DNA from 3 places in the Ruegeria sp. HKCCA4633 genome. Region 1 is predicted to be linked to each of the others. Evidence: riboswitches for the same ligand, from Rfam matches in the RefSeq annotation. Region 1 holds a riboswitch; each other region holds the start of a gene.
The links. Region 1 has a riboswitch for cobalamin ahead of GOV85_RS16550 (hypothetical protein). Riboswitches for the same ligand answer to the same signal wherever they lie in the genome.
Positions count from the first base shown of each region.

Region 2: another riboswitch for cobalamin. It lies ahead of GOV85_RS09300 (DUF4198 domain-containing protein); the one in region 1 lies ahead of GOV85_RS16550 (hypothetical protein).
Region 3: another riboswitch for cobalamin. It lies ahead of GOV85_RS08530 (DUF1636 domain-containing protein); the one in region 1 lies ahead of GOV85_RS16550 (hypothetical protein).

Region 1 is NZ_WQGJ01000007.1:49,657-53,821, forward strand. It holds gene rsgA (ribosome small subunit-dependent GTPase A) at 15-1,043, shown strand; gene GOV85_RS16545 (hypothetical protein) at 1,080-1,937, opposite strand; cobalamin riboswitch at 2,070-2,292, shown strand; gene GOV85_RS16550 (hypothetical protein) at 2,383-2,790, shown strand; gene GOV85_RS16555 (protein-tyrosine phosphatase family protein) at 2,793-3,293, opposite strand; gene GOV85_RS16560 (DNA polymerase III subunit gamma/tau) at 3,466-4,165, shown strand, end outside.
Region 2 is NZ_WQGJ01000002.1:609,901-614,065, reverse strand. It holds gene cbiQ (cobalt ECF transporter T component CbiQ) at 1-327, opposite strand, end outside; gene GOV85_RS09310 (cobalt ABC transporter permease) at 327-908, opposite strand; gene cbiM (cobalt transporter CbiM) at 905-1,516, opposite strand; gene GOV85_RS09300 (DUF4198 domain-containing protein) at 1,522-2,307, opposite strand; cobalamin riboswitch at 2,436-2,639, opposite strand; gene GOV85_RS09295 (LacI family DNA-binding transcriptional regulator) at 2,900-4,060, shown strand; gene GOV85_RS09290 (ABC transporter substrate-binding protein) at 4,057-4,165, shown strand, end outside.
Region 3 is NZ_WQGJ01000002.1:423,145-427,309, reverse strand. It holds gene GOV85_RS08540 (carbohydrate kinase) at 1-594, shown strand, start outside; gene GOV85_RS08535 (D-lyxose/D-mannose family sugar isomerase) at 610-1,275, shown strand; cobalamin riboswitch at 1,375-1,573, shown strand; gene GOV85_RS08530 (DUF1636 domain-containing protein) at 1,812-2,168, shown strand; gene GOV85_RS08525 (ABC transporter ATP-binding protein) at 2,165-2,941, shown strand; gene GOV85_RS08520 (ABC transporter substrate-binding protein) at 2,954-3,904, shown strand; gene GOV85_RS08515 (iron ABC transporter permease) at 3,906-4,165, shown strand, end outside.

The sequences.
Region 1 (4,165 bases):
CAACAGGCAGACCAATGAATTCTTCACTTTCGGACCTTGGATGGTCCTCTCACTTTGCCGCGCAACACGCGGCTCATCCTTCGTGCACGCCTTTTCGCATCGCTTCCGTTCATAGGGACCGCCTGATCGGGCTGAATCCGCAGGGCGAATCTCCATTGCTGACCCTTGATCAATCGACCGGCAGCTATGCCGTCGGAGACTGGGTTCTCACGGACGACGACAATCGCGTGCAACATCTACTCGACCGGCGCAGCCTGTTGCACCGGCGCGCCGCCGGTACAGGCGCTGCGACGCAACTGATCGCTGCCAATGTCGATGTGCTGTTCATCGTCAGTTCGTGCAACGCTGATTTCAACCTGCCCCGGCTAGAGCGTTATCTGGCACTTGCACATCAGGCAGGATGTTACCCGGTTGTTGTCCTGACAAAGGCTGACCAATCGGATGACCCCAATCGTTTCTCGGAACAGGTGCAGGCTCTGGACCCGTTTCTGACAGTTCTGGCGATCAACGCGCTAGACCTAACGGAATTGGAAAAGGTCTTATCCTGGTGCCCCAAAGGCCAGACCGGAGCACTGGTTGGGTCGTCAGGCGTTGGCAAGACGACATTGTCCAACGGCTTGACCGATCAGGATTTGGCGACGTCAGGTATTCGCGAGAACGACGCTCGCGGTCGGCACACAACCACGGCGCGCGCGTTACACCGGATGCGCAACGGCGGCTGGCTGATTGATACGCCTGGAATGCGCGCATTGCGTCTGCTTGAAGCTCAGGACGGTATCGACGAGGTGTTCTCGGACCTCGCCGTACTTGGCCTGAACTGCCGTTTTTCAGATTGTCAGCACGAATCCGAACCAGGCTGTGCTGTACAGCGGGCGATCAAACAAGGCGTGCTTGACCCTGCCCGCTTGGATCGATGGCGAAAGCTTCGGCGCGAAGATCAGCGCAACTCGGAAACCGTCGCCCAATCCCGGGCACGGGACAAAGCGTTCGGTAAGATGGTGCGGGGTGTCATGAAGGATCGAAAACTGCATAAAGGGCGTTAAGCGAAAAATACTCGGTAATTCAAAAGTCGAGCCTGATCACGCGATCAGGCTCGGCCAAACTGCCGCATTACGCCGAGCAAAAGCTCCGATATGGCCAATCTCTGACAATCCGAAGTCATCAGACCTAAGCAGGTGCCGCTTAGCCTCGGCGCCATAAAGGTCGGCAAGCCGCCAGACAGCTTCGGGCGGGACCATCTGGTCGTCCTCGAAAGTGAACAAATCCACGGGTCTACCGGAGCCGTCCCAACGCGCCTCAGGAAGGTTTTGTCCGATTTCAGGTACATAATTCAAAGGAGCCGTGCACCATTCGCGCCATTGCCAGTAGACCGAGCCCGGCAAGTCCGCACCAAACCCGATCGCATTTCCCGGCAGATAGCCAAGTGCTTTGACCAGTACCGGTGCGTGTCCATACCAGAAAACACCGGCCAATCCACGGTAAGGCCATGGGTGATCACTGAGGGTTACGAGCCCCGAACACACGCAAATCATCCGATCGATTTGGTCGATGTCGGGCTGAACAGGCCCCAGCATCGCACCAACGGAATGACCAATGGTCCATTGCTGCGCATCAGGATAACGCCTGCGCATTTCCGCCCGCGCCGCTGGCATGTCGATCAAAGCCCAATCCGCCATTGTTGCACGCGCATCCTTCATACGGCCGGTCAGAGAATGCCCGAAATCCCGGTAGTCATAGGTCAGACACGCCATACCCCGCTCGGCCGCTAGCCACTGTGCGAAGTGGCGATAATAGTCGCGCGGCACACCCGTTGCACTATTCAGCACAACCACGGTTTCAGGCTCTGACAGCGGTCGGTACAACCGTGCTGCAAGGGTCGTGGACCCGGATGGGAAAAGGAAATCTTCAGCCAACACCGTCTGCTCTGCGTCCAACATGATCCCTGACCCTGCACTGAAAAACTGAATTGCTTGGCTTCAATATTTTAAACACTAAAGAGGAACGTTCCCCCCATCCAGCATGACCACACGTCGGGGTAAAAGATCAGCTTGACTCGGAACCGGATCAGACGCTAGCGATTGTGTGATGGTTCCTGTCCCCCACAAGGGGTCGGGATGAAAAGGGAACACGGTGCGGTTCAGTCTGGTCATCCGGGCGCAAACCAAATCCGCGACTGCCCCCGCAACTGTAAGCGGTGAGCGATGCCAAAACACCACTGGCCCCTAGGGCTGGGAAGGTCGGCAAAGCCATGACCCGCAAGTCAGGAGACCTGCCATCGGAACTGAAACCGAAACTCGGGCGGGGTGTCCGGGCAGGTCCTGACAGCACGTTGCCGTCCCACCTGACCCAACTCTCCTGCCCACCACGCGCGGAGGGCGCAGGATGATCTGGAAGACGAAGACGCATGAATACAGTGCAACGGTGTGTCAGCGGACGGGCAAAACCTGCCCTGCCCTGGCGCGGCTGGCACGCTCAATTTCCGAGGCGATGAAGCAGGCCACAGCCGCCACAAGCGACGGGTTCGAGTTTGAAGGTGGCAGTGAATTGTCACATTGCACGCAAGGATGCCACGCAACTTTCCGAGCGCAATCAGACAGAATTCGCATCTTTTGCGATACACAGCCTGAAGCAGAGCCGCAGGACCTGAACGCTTACGCCGATCTGATCTTTGGAAACACGTTCAGCGCCTTGCCATCCGGCATCATTACAGACCCACCCTGCGCGATGATCGAGGTTGCAAAGCTGCGGCCTCGCAAACCCGTGCACGCGCCTGAACAGATTTCGGCCTAAGACTATACGACTTGAGCCTGAAAATTCTGTGCTGCCCAGGCCAATTGGGCGTCTGTTTCCACGGCACAAGGACGCAGCGCCCGCAAACGCTCCAGGGCTTTGTCTGGCTGTTCGCCGCATTCGACCATCAGCCGCAGAACAACCATTCCCGACCTGCCGCAGCCGCCCCGACAATGCACCAGTACCCGCCCTCCACCCGTCAAAGCATGCCGGGCGGCCGCGCTGATCGAGGGCCACGCCTCTTCAACTGCAGGCGTAGGGGCGCCAAAGTCTTCGATCGGCAGATGCACCCACCGGCTGGCGCGGCTTTGGATATCGCTGCCGAATTCCTGCGCCCCGTTTTGGAGCATCTCGACGTCCGTTGTCATTGAAACAACCAGCCCCGGCTTCCATGCGGCAATCGTATCCAGATCCCTTTCATAATCCCCGCCCCGTCCGGGCATCGATGTCAGGGCAAGTGTACCCCCCGCGACTTGCAGGGCATAGATAACCAGTTGCGACATAAACCAGTGTCCTCCACCAAGAACTCTTAACGAAAATGCACCATAAATTTTGTTGGACCAGCTTAGTGCGAATCCGGTCAGAATCTAAATCAAAAATCATCGCGCCTCGCAGTGGACGCGGAAGGCAGCGACCACTACGCTGAGCCGAAGCACCGAATCCGACCGAGAAAACATGACCGACACGCCCAGCCCCGCCTATCAGGTTCTCGCCCGCAAATATCGCCCGGAAACCTTTGCCGATCTGGTGGGTCAGGATGCCATGGTGCGCACCCTGAAAAACGCGTTCGAAGCGGACCGGATTGCGCAGGCTTTCATCATGACCGGCATTCGCGGCACCGGAAAAACCACCACCGCACGGATCATCGCCAAGGGTATGAACTGTATCGGGCCCGACGGTAATGGCGGCCCGACGACCGAACCTTGCGGCCAATGCGAACACTGCGTGGCGATCATGGAAGGCCGCCACGTCGATGTGATGGAGATGGACGCCGCCAGCCGAACTGGCGTGAACGATATTCGCGAGATTATCGACAGTGTCCGCTATCGCGCCGCCAGCGCGCGTTACAAGATATACATCATCGATGAGGTCCACATGCTTTCGACCAGCGCTTTCAACGCGCTGCTCAAGACGCTTGAGGAACCGCCCGAGCATGTGAAGTTCATCTTTGCAACCACTGAAATCCGCAAGGTGCCGGTCACAGTTCTGTCCCGCTGCCAGCGCTTTGACCTGCGCCGGATCGAACCCGAGGATATGATCGGCCTTCTGCAAAAGATCGCGTCAGCGGAAGGCGCTGAGATCGCAGAAGATGCGCTGGCGCTGATCACGCGCTCCGCGGAAGGGTCTGCAAGGGATGCAACCTCGCTGCTGGACC
Region 2 (4,165 bases), on a different contig from region 1:
ACTGGCCGGAAACCCAAACAAGTTGAACATCGCATCCCCGGGCGTGGTAAATGGCAAAAGTACCAACATGAAGATGATAAAGCTGTCCATCATCGCCATACGTTTGAGCGTTCGGCGAATGGGCAGGCGAGACATCAGCAGCACTCCGATAGAAACAGCCAATGCCGCAATCAGCCCTGGAATGGTGCTGAGCGAGACCGTGACAATGGAAAAAACACTCGCCACCACGATCCGCATCCGAGGATCCAAGCCTTGGATCACCCAAAAGGATGCACCCGTACCAGTCTCGGCCAATGTCTTGGCCTGGGGTTCCAGGGCGTGGGCCATCAGGAGGTCATCTTCTTGCGTGCGGCGATGTAAAAGCCGATTCCGAACAAACCAATGATGTAACCGATGCCACCCAGGATCGTTTGCAGATCATTGTGTTCACGATAGGAGGCAATCTCGCGTCGCAGCGGGCGGGTTTCGTCTCGGACCGCCTGAGCAATTGCGGCGCGTTCTTCGTTCGTCAATGATGCGACAGTCACCTGCGTCCCACCTTCCTTAGGGGCAATCATTGCGGCAGTTTCGACCACGTCAGCTTCAACACCCATTATCGCCGCGACATCGGCAGCAGGCATGGTGACTTCTGCCACATGCCCCGCGCCCAAGTCTGCTTTGAACGTGTGTTCTACCGGGTTGGTCGGGGTGTAAAGGAAGAAACCATCTGTATCGGTCAGTGTTCGTCCCAACTCAGCACCATCGGGCCCGTACACGATGACTTTTTGGTTTTGCGCCATATCGCCGTTTGAAAAGCCCAATTCGCCTTCGATTGCATCGCCTGCAGGAAAGACCCCTGCGATAACTTTGTGGGCCAGCGCAGGAAGCGGCATCAGTGACAACGCAATAACAACGAGCAGTTGCCTCATGCCGATGCGCCTTTATAAAAGAGTTCTGGTTTAACCTGACGAGCCAGTAAAATGGCGAACCCGGTCAGAACCGCTTCGACGGCCATGACAGGGACGTGAGCAAATAACACAAGCTTCGCAGCCGGCAGGAATTCGTCGCCCGACAGCGCCAGCGATACTGCGACAAAAGCCGTCGTAGCTGCGATTGAGAAAGCGCCGCCTATGCCGCCCCAAACTGCTCCTTGAACAGGCGTGCCCTTGGCGATCAGACGACCGAAGATTATCCATGTAAGCACCGCCGGAAGGGCGATGTTGACTGTGTTGATCCCAAGCACTGTCAGTCCTCCAAAGCCGAAGAACACAGCCTGAAGCAGCAAGCCAACAAAAAGCGCCGGAAAGGCCGCCCAGCCGAGCAAAAGCCCGGCCAGACCGTTCAGGATCAAATGCACAGAGGACGGGCCGATCGGAACATGGATCAGTGAGGCGACAAAAAAGCTGGCTGACAACACCCCGGCAGTGGGAATGCGATCCAGGTCCAGCGATTTCAGCCCCATGGCGATCCCGCCTGCTGCCGCGATTACGCCGCCAATCACAACAGGGTTCGAAAGGGCTCCGTCCACAATATGCATATGGGTTACTCCAGATCCCAGGCGCGGATCCAGATCACAGCGTCCTGACTTAGTTCTTTGCCTTCATGTTCAGTCTTCGGGCCCGAACCCAACGCTGCGAAACCCCAGTAGCCTGCTTTTGGCACGCCAAAGGTGAAATAGCCGTTTTCGTCCGAAATTGCGACCAGTGCGCCGCCTGGCAGTGGGGAAGCAGTTGCGTTTTTTGCGCCGTTTCCGGCCAAGTCGGGTTCCGCGGCCATGTATTCGATTTCAATCTCTACGCCAGCCACTGGGTTGCCCTCGCTCAATACACGTCCCGTGAAGGTCGAGCCAGCGATGATGTTATAGGGCTTGTTCAGCGGCAGTATTTCGGTAGCCAAACCTTGCGGCTGGTCCCAGTCGGTGGGCAGCTCGTTTCGGTTCAGATATGCCTTGGTGACCTGCTGGATATAGATATCCTCAGATTCCTCGTAATAAGGCGCAGGTACCGTTACCACGACGTAATCGCCAGAACGTTTCACTGGAACCGAGCCCAAAAAGGCCTTGGCCGTGTTCTCGGGGCCTTCGAACGTGGTTTCTTCCAACGTACCCAACAAATCGGTCTTTTCGCCGTTGTGGATCACATAAAATTCTTCTGGCTTTTCCAGGGTCATCACGTGCCCGGCTTCAAACGGATGCCAGAAGACCAACTTGACCGGAACGTCACCAGGACGATCAATCATGGTATCTTCGGTGTATTCCAGCAGGAAATGAGCCTGAGCCATCGCAGGCAATGCAATGGCAGCTGTTGCCGCCAACAAAAAGTGTTTCACAAACAAGTCCTTCTCACGTCGCGCCTTCCCCGGCACGCATTGGTTTTTGACATTGGGGAATGCGAAACCATTTGCTCAAATAGGCAAACAGTTTCGGCGCACACCCCGTCGCCGACGATCAACGCCCATTCCGAGGGCGCATGTTCGGCAGGTCTCCTGACTTGCGGGTCAAAACGCTTGGCTGGCCTTCCCGGGCATATCCCAGTGGCACGATCAGCCGCGCTCGCCGCTTACAGTTGCGGGGGCAGTTGCAGAATTGGCGAAGAAAAAGCCGCACTGCATTCCCTATTGCCTCCGGGTGAGTCCCCGGAACCGAACATGGCGCGTTGATGGCAGAAAAACTTGTACACGGTCAACTCTCGTTTGCGGCATCGCTTAGGGCAATACCGAATTTCAATAAGGTGTTTCTGCCGTGTAGTTGCGGCTCGGTGCATAGAGGTGATCAGTGTCACTGTCTGACAATCAGTGCGGTGACCTCAGATTTGATGCCGAAGCATAAGTATCCCGGCTTGTGAAACCAGAAATTTACAATACGCACAAAAATTGGACTTTTCCATTGCCGAAACCGGTTTCGGAAACGCAAAATGATGGAATGACAGCGAATCTCAACACGCGACAGCGACAAATCCGATCCCGGCGCGCCTCGGCGACTGGACGGGTGAAGCTTGATGAACTGGCCGATCAACTCGGCCTTTCGAAAAGCACGGTGTCGCGGGCATTGAATGGGTATTCCGACATCTCAGAATCAACGCGAAAGCGGGTTGAGGTGACGGCGCGCAAGATGGGGTATCGCCCGCTCAGCCACGCTCAGGCCATCCGAACGGGGCGCGTGCGTGCCATTGCAATGGTCATCAACAGTGAAGAACCGGATCGGCACAATCCGTTTTTCCAAGACTTTCTGGCAGGGGCTTGTGAAGCTGCCAGTGCGTCTGACTGGACGATGACAATTTCGACCGCGAAGTCGAAACAGGACATGCTGAACATGCTGGGCCGTTTGGTTGAAGAACGTAAGGCCGACGGATTTATACTGCCGCGAGCCGAAGTCGATGATGCGCGCGTTGGATACCTGAAGGACTTGCAGGTGCCGTTCATCCTTTATGGGCGGACTGGCTATGGTCAGGTCGGGTTTCAGGACGATACGTCGTGGTTTGATATTTCCGGCGAAACAGCCATGAGCGACGCGGTCGAACGTCTGGCCCGTTTTGGTCACAGCCGTATCGGGTTTGTCGGCAGTGATCCAAAGTTCAACTACAGCCACCTGCGTCGGGATGGCTATGTCGACGGGCTTAGGGACGCAGGATTGCCAGTTGATCCCGAATTGATACGCGAAGGGGCCCGCACCCGCGAAGAAGGGGCCGCTGAAGCGCGCGCTTTATTGCGTCTTCCTGTCCCGCCGACCGCGATTGTATTTGCGACAGACCAAGCGGCACTGGGAAGCTACTCTGTCTGCGCAGAATTTGGCCTTGAGATCGGGCGCGATGTCTCGGTTCTTGGATATGACGGGGTCCCGGAATGCCAATACGCCAGCCCCGGGCTAACGACGTTCAGCGTCGACTCTAAACGGGCAGGTGAACGCCTTGCTACGATGCTGATACGTCAGACCCGAGGAGAAGAACCCGCAACTTTGCGCGAACTCAGTCAGGCGGTGCTGATTGAACGCGACTCTGACGGACCGCCGCTGCTGACCTCGAACGAGTTGGCGAAAAAAATCAAACGATCCATGGAAGACAATCGGGGAGGAAACCGACCATGAAACTTACACCAAAAGCAGCCAAGCTGATGCTCGGCTCTTCGTTGGCAATGGCGCTGACGGCAATGTCGGTACAGGCGGACACGATCCGTTTCTGGACGACCGAAG
Region 3 (4,165 bases), on a different contig from region 1:
GAAATGCCAGATCAGCTTCCAGCAGTCTCTGCTTTGTATCTAGGGGGTATTAGTGTGGCGTGTGAGCCCTGCGCGGATGCCTACGCGTCATTGTTGAAGCGTCATGGTGGCGAACGTGCGGTGATGCTGGATCCGAACATCCGTCCGGGCTTCATCGAGGATCAGGCCCGGTTTCGAACACGCCTGAACCACATGATCGCGCAATCCGATATCGTCAAAGTTTCCGACGAGGATCTGGACTGGATCATTCCCGGTACCGAGCCCGAGTCGGCGAAAGCCGCGTTGTTGTTGCGGGCCGGGCCAACGGCCCTGATAGTGACCCGGGGCGGTGATGGCGCACATGGGTATCTGGCAGATGGATCAAAGGTTTCGGTGCCGGTGAAACAGGTGCAGGTCGTAGACACGATCGGTGCCGGCGATACGTTCAATGCTGGTGTGCTCACCGCACTCAGCCGTGCTGAGAAACTGACCAAACAAGGCGTGCGAAACCTGACCCCAGAAGCGTTGCGCGCGGCCATGGAACTGGGAGCCGAAGTCGCCGCTGTAACCGTATCCCGTGCCGGGGCCGAGCCGCCCTGGGCGCATGAGCTTTAATTCTTGGAAAAACCAATGAAACGATCCGAAATTAACCGCATCAAGTCCGAAGCGCAGGCTTTCATACAATCCTTTGGAGCCGTGTTACCACCTTTTGCCGATTGGTCGCCCGATCAGATGCGAAGTCCTGTAGCTGAAACGATCCGCAGTCGGGGGCTGGGCTGGGACATCACCGATTACGCTCAGGGTCGGTTTGACGAACTCGGCCTGTTCCTCTTCACTCTGCGCAATGGTGAGGTGAATGATCTGAAATCAGGTCGCGGGATGTTGTATGCGGAAAAATTGCTGATCTCGAAAGATAAACAACTGTCTCCGATGCATCGTCACATCGTAAAGGCCGAGGACATCATCAATCGCGGCGGGGGTGATCTGGTGCTGGAGATTTACGCATCTGACCCTGACGGGGGCATCGACCGGAACACGCCAGTGACGGTACCCAGCGATGCCTGCCCTGTTACGTTGCAACCAGGTGAGCATTTGCGGCTGAAACCGGGGCAAAGCGTGACCCTTATGCCGGGTGTCTGGCACGCATTCTGGGCAGAACACGGCGATTGCCTTATTGGAGAGGTTTCGACTGTGAATGATGACCGTACGGATAATGTCTTCGAAGATTCCATCCTTCGGTTTTCACAGATCGAAGAAGACGCTGCGCCGGACTTCTTGTTGGTTTCCGACTATTGATATCAACCAGGCTAGAACCGGCCAACGTGAATGTGAGCCGCGCCCAGATGTTTTGGATCGGCTCGACTGCTTCTCCTTCTTGACAAGTCCAGCACCGCCAGCCTAGCTGAGTTGGATGGTTCCGAAAGGGATGAAAATGGGAATACGGTGCGGCGCTGTATTGCGCCAAGTCCGTGACTGCCCCCGCAACTGTAAGCGGAGAGCGACGCCACTGCGCCACTGACCCCGAAAGGGTTGGGAAGGTGGGCCAAGCTTTGACCCGCAAGTCAGGAGACCTGCCATCCGATGTTTAACCAACCCGGGGCGGGGCGTCCTGGAAGGAGGCTTTGATGGCACGGTTTTCGCGTGTTTCCATTTTTGGCACCTTCTGTCCGCGCTTGGTTTCAAGCAGAGCGGACAATGCAACAGGTGACTGATAGCTTTATCCTCAACCCCAATACCTATTGTGCTGTGGCCTCGCGAAAAGATCGCGATTCTCAAAATAGTAATGTTATAACATTGTATTGTAGTTTGATCAGCGGTAACCGGTGCGCACAATGACGAAAACTGCAGATCATTTCCTACTTGTATGCACGACATGCACAGGCGCGATGTCCACCGATCAAGTGAGTGGCGCATTGGCGCGAAAACTGCCCGAAGGGTTTGCAATCCGGGAGGTCGCGTGCATGGCGGGCTGCGACCGGCCAACCACCGTCGGTTTTCAGGCACCGGGCAAGGCGCAGTATTTGTTTGGTGACATCGTTTCGGAACAGGATCTGGATGCAGTGGTGGAATTCGCCGGGCAATATCAGCTCAGTTCCGATGGTTGGACAAACGCAACTGACCGCCCGCTAACACTGTTCACCAAAACCTTGTCGCGCATGCCTGCCTTGCCATCGCAGAGGCCGTCATGAGTTTCCTGGCTGTCGAAAACCTAGAATATTATGCCTTGAACGGTGATGTGCTGCTTCAGGATGTGTCCTTTGGCTTGGAAGAAGGATCAATTCTGGCGATTGCGGGACCGAATGGGGCTGGGAAGACTACGCTGCTCAAGCTGCTTTGCGGAATCGAACGTATTGCGCTGGGTGATGTGCAGATAAAAGGTCAAAGCCTGCGCACCTTGTCGGCCCATGAACGCGCGCGGACGATCGCTGTGGTTGGCCAACAGGAAATGCCGGATAGTCGGTTGCGATTGCACGACTATGTTGCACTTGGCCAAATTCCGATCAAGGCTGACAAGTCCGCGTCTGAGCACAGGGAAGATCTTGACCGGGTTTTGGAAACAACGGGTTTAATGCACCTTTCCCGCAAACCTATGGGTCAGCTATCGGGGGGTGAGAGGCAACGGGCGCATATCGCACGTGCGCTGGCTCAAAACCCGTCTCTGTTGTTTCTGGACGAGCCGACCAATCACCTAGACCCGGATGCCAAGGGGCACATGTTGTCTTTGGTCGCTGAATTGGGCGTGACGGTTGTCATGATCGTCCACGATCTGGTCATGATCCCGGAATTTGCCACTCATGTGGCGTTAATGAAATCAACACGTCTGACAGGGTTTGGCCCTGTCAACGATGTTCTGACAACGGATCGTGTCCGCGACACGTTTGGAGTGGATTATCTGTGTTTCCAGCATGAGGGCCGCATGATCCCTGCTCTGGATATTCGAAAACGTAAACTGTCATCATAACAGGAGCTTACAATGATGCAGAAACTCTGGCCTGTGGCTGTGTTCACTGGCCTGGCAAGCGGCGCAGCCGCGGATGCCATTACAGTGGACAATTGCGGCGAGCCACTGGTTTTTGAAACAACGCCAGAACGGCTCGTTGTTCACGACATGAACATGACTGACATGGCGTTTGCTTTGGGTCTGCAAGACAAGATCGTCGGCCTGACCGGCATCACAGGCTGGTACAAGACCAGCCCGGATTTTGATGCACAGCGCGGCGACATCCCCGAGTTGGCTCCGAAATATCCTACAGTTGAAAACCTTGTCTCTGTCGAACCCGATATGTTTTTCGCTGGTTGGTATTACGGAATGCAGCCAGGTGGCGAAGTGACCCCAGACACGCTGGAACCCTTTGGCATCAAGACCATGGTCTTGACCGAAAGCTGCGTGCACCTGAACAAAGACCGCCCCGAAGCCAGCATGGATCTGCTGTTTGACGACGTCCTGCGTTTGGGCCAGGTGATGGGTGTCGAGGCTAAGGCGGAAGACCTTGTCTTGGGCTGGAAAGTCCAGTTGGATGCCCTTGAGGCAAAAACCGCCGATCTGGATAAACCTCGTGTTTTCCTGCTGGACGGGCCGGCAGATGCGCCTTTTACCGCAGGTAAATTCGCCATCCCGGACGCCATGATTGCCGCTGCGGGGGGTGTAAACGTCACACATGACATGGATACCAGCTGGGGTCGCACCTCTTGGGAAACCGTGGCAGCCGCAAACCCGGAATTCCTGGTGCTACTGGACTATCAAACAGGAAATGGTGCAGAAGATACCTTCCAGTTTCTGAAAGATCATCCTGTCATGTCACAAACCGATGCAGTCAAGAACGCGCGCTGGATCGGCCTGCGTTACGAGGAATTGACACCCGGACCGGCAAATATTGAAGCCATTGAAAAGATGGCCAATGCGATGCATCCGGAGACCAACTGACATGGTCCATTTGGGCCGATCGATCTTGCTGGGGGCGGTCATTCTGACCGCCCTTTTGCTGCTGTCTACGATCTATGGCACAACCTCGATCCCAATGGCCGAGGTCTTTACCGCCATTGGCTTGGGGACCGGCCTGACAGAAGGTGAAATGTCCCCGGTGCATCGGATCGTTTTCGACCTTCGCCTCCCCCGAGCCTTGTTCGCCGCTGTGATCGGCGCAGGGCTGGGCGTAGTTGGCGTGGTTTTGCAAACAACCACGCG